2 linked regions of the Longimicrobium sp. genome follow. The protein of the gene in region 1 interacts with the protein of each later gene in a pairwise test. Links are inferred from orthologs where the notes say so. Each region holds a gene or a part of one and is shown on either strand. Other genes may lie near its edges.

Region 1 (3,306 bases):
GCGGAACACCTGCAGCTCGTCGCCCGCGAGGGCGACCGCGGGCGGCGTCGGCACGGATGGCGACGGCCCCGAGGCGGGTCGGCCCTCCTCGACGTGATGCGGCACCAGCCCAACGCCGTGCAGCTCTTCCAGGATGTCGCGCGCGGACGTCACCAGGCGGGCGCCGTCCTTCAGCAGCTGGTTGGTTCCCGCGCTCGCCGCCGAGCCGATGGGACCAGGGACGGCGAACACCTCGCGCCCCAGCTCCAGCGCGAAATCCACGGTATGCTTGGCGCCGCTCTTCTCGCCCATCTCCACCACCAGCACGCCCGCGCTGAGCGCGGCGATCAGCCGATTGCGCCGGGGAAAGTTGCCCGCCAGCGGCTCCTCGCCGGGCGGCAGCTCCGAGATGAGCAGGCCGTGCTCGCGAACGCGGCGGAACAGGCCGCGATTCTCGGGCGGATAGGCGCGGTCGATGCCGTGCCCCAGCACACCCACCGTGGCGCCCCCCGCGTCCAGCGCCGCTGCATGCGCGACCGCGTCGATGCCCTTCGCCATTCCGCTGACGACCACGTAGCCCGCGCGCGCCAACTCACGCGTGAGCCCCGCGGCGGAGGCGCGGCCGTACGGGGTGGGCGCCCGCGTGCCGACGACGCCCACGCCCGGGCGGCGCAGCAGCCCGAGGTCACCCGCGGCGTACAGGACGAACGGTGGATCGGCCAGCCCGCGGAACGCCTCGGGATAATCTTCGTCCTCGGAGGTGATGGCCGTGGCGCCGACGTCGGCGAGAACACGAAGCGCCTCGCGCGCCCTCGCCCGGCCCTCGGGCGTGCCCGCACCCGCCACGCGCCGCGCGAACTCGGGCCCGAAGCCCGGAACGGCGGCAATGGCGGCCGCGGGCGCGGCAAGGATGCGCTCCGCCGAGCCGAACCGGGCGATGAGCGCGGCCAGCCGCGCCGGCCCGATCCCCGGGACGATGGCGATGCGAACGACGTCTTCGAGGGCGGCGCTGGCCAGCGGCATGAGAAAGAGCGGACGGCGGGAATCCGCGTCCGCTCTGTCCGGCGGACGATCGCTCCGCCGAAGCTACCTATCAGTTGATCCGGACGGAAGGGGCAGCCAAAAACCCGGACCACACGTGTCCCCACCGGCGCGCGTCAGGGGCGCCAAGGCTCCACTTCCTCGTCTCCGCGCTCCGCGGCCAGGGCGGCCGCGGCCTGGGTCCACAGCGCCTCCAGGAAGGGATCGAGCCCCTTCTGCGCGACGGACGAGATCGAGAACTGGCCCCAGGCGTCGGGCGCATCCACCCGCGGCTCCGGCCAGTCCGGCGGCAGCAGGTCGGCCTTGGTGAACACCACGCAGTGCGCCTTTTGGGCAAGCTCCTCGGAGTACTCGCGCAGCTCCGAGCGCAGCTTGTCGTACTCGGCCTGGGGCTCCAGCGCGTCGCCGGGAATCATCAGCGCCAGCGTGCGGGTGCGCTCGATGTGGCGCAGGAACTGGTGACCCAGCCCCTTGCCCTCGTGCGCGCCCTCGATGATGCCGGGGATGTCGGCGATGACGAACGAGCGGTTCCCCGACAGCTGCACCACACCCAGGTTGGGCGTGAGCGTGGTGAACGGGTAGTCCGCCACCTTTGGCGTGGCCGCCGAGACGGACGAGAGAAGCGTGCTCTTTCCGGCGTTGGGCTCGCCCACCAGCCCCACGTCGGCGATCAGCTTCAGCTCAAGCGCGATGCGCCGCGCGTCGCCCGGCTCGCCGGGGTCGGCCCGGCGGGGAGCCTGGTTGGTGGCCGTGGCAAAGCGCGCGTTACCCCATCCGCCCTTGCCGCCGCGGGCGATGACGATCTCTTCGCCATCCTCCAGCAACTCACCCAGCAGCTCCTCGGTTTCCACGTCGCGGATGACGGTGCCGGGGGGCACGCGCAGCACCAGCGGCTCGCCGCTGCGGCCGGTGCAGTTGGCGCCCGCGCCCTTCTGGCCGCTCTCGGCCTTGTACTGCTGGCGGTATCGGTAGTCCAGCAGCGTGGTGAGCTGGCCGTCGGCGCGAAGGATGACGTCGGCGCCGCGCCCGCCGTCGCCGCCGTCGGGGCCGCCGCGCGGGGTCATCGACTCGCGGCGCATGGACGACGCACCCGCACCGCCGTCGCCCGCCTTCACGTTGATCTCAGCGTAATCCAGGAACACCGCTCTGCCTCACTCCGAAATGGATATGTCGCCGCGCCGCCAGTCCGACCCGGCGCGTGCATGAATACGTGCGGAATGGCCCAGTCCTGTGCGCGACCCTGGCGCCCCCCATCCCCAGCCCTTCCCCCACAAACTGCGTGGGGGAAGGGAGCCAGCCCGGTGCGTGTCGGGGGCAGCGGCGCACGCGACGGCTTCCCTGGCTTGGCTCGGCACGCTTCGGCCGTTCCGGCGCACTCCCCGGCTGCCCTCTCCCCCCGGCCCCCTCTCCCGCAAGCGGGAGAGGGGGAGAACTGCATCGGATTCCGGCGCGCGCACACCCTTCAACTCACACCCAGGCAAGCCAGTCCGCGCAGGCGGACTTCGTGTGGTTGTTGCAGCGAATTCATTCGCCCGTGCTCGCCTCGGCCTGGGACCTACTCCCCCGCCCGGCCCCTAATCTCCCCCCACAGCGCCTTCACCTCCGCCGCCCGGTCGTCAGAAATCATCCCGCAGGCGATCTCGACGGTCTCGTCCACTTCGTCCACGGTGGCGCCGGCGTTCAGGGAACCGCGAAGATGGGAGTGAAGCTGGCGCGGCACGTTCCACACCGCCAGAAGCGCCGCGATGCACAGCTCGCGCGTCTTCAGATCCAGACCCGGCCGCCCGATCACCCGTCCGTACCCGCCCGTCACCATCCACCCGTCGAAGTCCGGGTGCAGGCCCCGCACGTTCTCGCGCAGCTTTCCGTAGTTGCCGCCGTAGACGGTGGAACACACCCGCTCCCCCCGCGCCTCCCAGCCGGACGGGTCCTCGCGGATGGGGTCCGGCGCCGGGCGCCCGCTCACGTTCCGCCACAGGGCGATGGCGTTCAGCGCGTCGGGAAAGCCCACGAACAGGTGCGACTGAAGGAGCACCTCCTCCACCGCCACCGGGTCCGCCGAAGCCGCCGCGGACTGCATCGCGTCGCGGATGGTCCCCGTGTCGCGCGTGGCGAGGGCGGCGGCGACGCGCAGGAGCGCCGCCCGGCCGGACGCGTCAGGCATCCGCCGCGCGAAGACGGATGGCGGGGTGCACCTCGCCCGTCACCTCGCCGCGCGTGTTGGTGATCTCGCGGAACACGTACCGGTGAAGCGCCCCGAAGTCGTCCTCCGAAATCAGGTCCAAT
Region 2 (3,288 bases), on another replicon or contig:
GGGGTACATGCCAAAGCACGGGAAAAAGTTCCGCGACGCGCAGGCCCGTGTGCCCGAGGGATCGACGTTTCAGCCCGCCGAGGCCGTAAGCCTCGTCAAGGAGCTGAGCTTCGCCAAGTTCGACGAGACGGTGGAAGCCGCCGTCCGCCTTGGCGTCGACCCGAGGCACGCGGACCAGATCGTCCGCGGCGCCGTCGTCCTTCCCCACGGTACGGGGAAGACCGCCCGCGTGCTCGTGATCGCCCAGGGCGACCGCGCGCGTGAGGCGGAGGAAGCCGGTGCCGATTTCGTGGGCACCGAGTACGTCCAGAAGATCAAGGACGGCTGGCTGGATTTCGACGTCTGCGTCGCCACGCCCGACATGATGGGCCAGGTGGGCCAGCTGGGGCGCATCCTGGGCCCCCGCGGCCTGATGCCCACGCCCAAGGCGGGCACGGTGACGATGGACGTTTCGCGCGCGGTGCGCGAGATCAAGGCCGGCAAGATCGAGTTCCGCGTGGACCGCACGGGCAACGTGCACGTTCCCATCGGGAAGGTGTCGTTCGAGCCGGCGAAGCTGGAAGAGAACCTGAGCGCCTTCATGGACACGGTGATCCGGGCCAAGCCGGCGGCTGCCAAGGGGCAGTACGTGCGCGGGGTGACGGTTTCCAGCACCATGGGACCCGGCGTTCCGGTGGATGCCAACCTTTTCCGGCGGAGCTGAGCGGATGAGGAAAGACGAGAAGAACGTCGTCGTCACCGAGCTCCAGCAGAAGCTGGGCGACGCGAGCGCGTTCTACCTGACGGACTTCACCGGCCTGAGCGTGAAGCAGATCACCGAGTTCCGCAGCCGTCTGCGCAAGCAGGGCGTGGACTACGTGGTGGTCAAGAACACGCTGGCCATCCGGGCCCTCGACGGCCTGGAGCTGCCCGACATCGCGGGCTTCTTCACCGGCCCCACGGGGGTGGTGATCGGCCGCGAAGACGCGGTGGCGCCGGCCAAGGTGCTGGCCGACTTCGCCCGGGAGTTCGGCGACCGCCCCACCGTGAAGGTGGGCGTGGTGGACCGGAAGCCCTTCGACCCGGCGCAGGTGCGGCAGCTGGCCGACATGCCGCCCCGCGAGGTGCTGCTGGCGCAGATCGCCGGCGGCCTGCAGGCGCCCATGGCGCGCCTGGCGGGCGGAATGAGCCAGCTCATCGCCGGCTTTGCCCGCGCGGTGGACCAGCTCCGGCAGCAGAAGGAAGAGGCGGGGGCCTGAGGGCCCTTTCGCCCATGAGCACGCCGGCCCCGGGCCGGAACCGATCTGACATTCCTGTACGAACGAACGTAGACTAAAGGAGCCCCTGAGATGGCGACGCTTACCCGTGACGAGCTGCTCGACGCGATCGGCAACATGACCGTTCTCGAGCTGTCCGACTTCGTGAAGGCTTTCGAGGAGAAGTTCGGCGTGACCGCCGCGGCCCCCGTGGCCGTCGCCGCCGCCGCGACTGGTGGACCCGCGGCCCCGGCCGCCGAGGAGAAGACCGAGTTCGACGTGGTGCTGATGGCCGCCGGCGAGAAGAAGATCCAGGTGATCAAGGTCGTGCGCGAGCTGACCGGCCTGGGCCTGAAGGAAGCCAAGGACCTGGTGGACGGCGCTCCGAAGACGGTCAAGGACGGCCTGACCAAGGACGAGGCCGAGGCCATGCGCGCCAAGCTGACCGAGCAGGGCGCCACCGTCGAGCTGAAGTAACCGGGCGAGCCGGCGCGCGGACCCCCCCGGGGCTCCGCGCGCCGGACCGCGAAGCCGGCGCGGCCAGTGGGCCGCCCCGGCTTCCCTTTCCGGTTACTCCAGCGCGGCGGCACATGGCACAGAGCAGGACTACAATCAAATTCCGACGGACGGTACGCCGCCCCGCCGAATCGCATTCGGTCGGGGTCGTTTGCGCTTTTCCGAATCCACGCACGCTGAGAGGGAGACCCACTTGGCAACGCTGAACAAACCGATCGTCTCATTCGCCAAGCTGACGTCGGGGATGGAGCATCCCAACCTCCTCGACGTGCAGCTGAGGGCGTTCGATACGCTTCTCCAGACCGACGCCGCCGCGCGTGAGCGCGAGGACGTGGGGCTGGAGCGCGTCTTCAACGAGATCTTCCCCATCTCGGACGTCAACGGGAACTTCTCCCTGGAATTCGTACGGTACTCGCTGGGCGAGCCCAAGTACGACATGGAGGAGTGCATGGAGCGCGACATGACGTACGCGGCTCCGCTTAAGGCGACGCTCCGGCTGGTGGTGTGGGAGGACGTGGGCGACGAGCGCCGTCCCAAGGACATCATCGAAAAGGAAGTGTACCTGGGGGACCTGCCGGTCCTGACCCCCCTGGGCACCTTCATCATCAACGGCGCCGAGCGCGTCATCGTCAGCCAGCTGCACCGTTCGCCGGGCGTGGTGTTCGAAGAGAACACCCACCCCAACGGCAGCAAGCTGTTCAGCGCGCGCATCATCCCGTTCCGCGGGTCGTGGGTGGAGTTCACCCTCGACATCCACGACGTGGTGGCGGTGCACATCGACAAGAAGAAGAAGTTCCCCGCCACGGCGCTGCTGCGCGCGGTGGGCTTCAGCCGCGACGCCGACATCCTGGGCGTGTTCCTGAAGCGTGACACCGTCGCGCTGAACACGCTGGAGCAGGCCACGGGAAGCGGCCGCCGCGGCGAGGTGTTCCACGGCTTTTTGGCCGAGGACGTGCCGGACCCGGCCGTCCTGGGCCCCAACGGCCCCGTGCTGTACCGCGACATCGTGCTTCCCTCGACGGGCGAGGTGTACGAGCGCGGCCGCCGGGTGACCCCCGAGCTGTACGCGTCGCTCCGCGAGGCCGGCGTCACCACGCTTCCCGTGGTGGCTTCGGCGCTGGTGGCGCGTGCCGGCGACGAGATCAACGGCGACACGCTGGGGCGCATGCTGCGCGCCGGCATCGAGTCGGTGGCCACGTACCGCGCGACGAGCCAGAGCGGCTCGGCGCTGCGCGCCACGCTGGCCAAGGACCCCACCCGCGGCACGCTCGACTCGCTCTTCGCCATCCACAACCTGGTGCGCCCGGGCACGGCCCCCGCGCCCGACACGTGGACCGAGGAAGAGTTCCTGGCCGAGGGCGACACCATCATGCACGTCGCCGACTTCCTGGCGGCGTGGGCCGAGCGCGGCGCGCAGCCGGTGGACCCCATGTCGCGCGAGGGGCAGCGCTCGGTGGAGGAGCGCATGCTGCGCTTCGCCCAGGAGCGCGGCATTCGCTACGTGTGGGAAAGCTTCCGCGACGACCGCACCGAAAAG

What was found.
Region 2: the proteins of obgE (region 1) and rplL interact in binary tests that used the Escherichia coli proteins (3 or more experiments, as listed by UniProt). The link is inferred for Longimicrobium sp. from one-to-one orthologs.

What each region holds. Positions count from the first base shown.
Region 1 is NZ_DATBNB010000339.1:2,202-5,507, reverse strand. Bases 150-3,145 are described here. They hold obgE (GTPase ObgE), read right to left. Parts: upstream 2,163-3,145; coding sequence 1,137-2,162; downstream 150-1,136. Other genes in these bases: VIB55_RS09580 (carboxymuconolactone decarboxylase family protein), read right to left, coding at 2,576-3,145; dprA (DNA-processing protein DprA), read right to left, coding at 150-1,002. Outside these bases: more of dprA, read right to left, coding at 1-149; more of VIB55_RS09580, read right to left, coding at 3,146-3,184; VIB55_RS09575 (asparaginase), read right to left, coding at 3,177-3,306. UniProt on the Escherichia coli protein: An essential GTPase which binds GTP, GDP and possibly (p)ppGpp with moderate affinity, with high nucleotide exchange rates and a fairly low GTP hydrolysis rate.
Region 2 is NZ_DATBNB010000205.1:2,725-6,012, reverse strand. The notes cover bases 43-3,020. They hold rplL (50S ribosomal protein L7/L12), read left to right. Parts: upstream 43-1,328; coding sequence 1,329-1,712; downstream 1,713-3,020. Other genes in these bases: rplJ (50S ribosomal protein L10), read left to right, coding at 708-1,238; rplA (50S ribosomal protein L1), read left to right, coding at 43-703. Outside these bases: more of rplA, read left to right, coding at 8-42. UniProt on the Escherichia coli protein: The binding site for several of the GTPase factors involved in protein synthesis (IF-2, EF-Tu, EF-G and RF3). Is thus essential for accurate translation.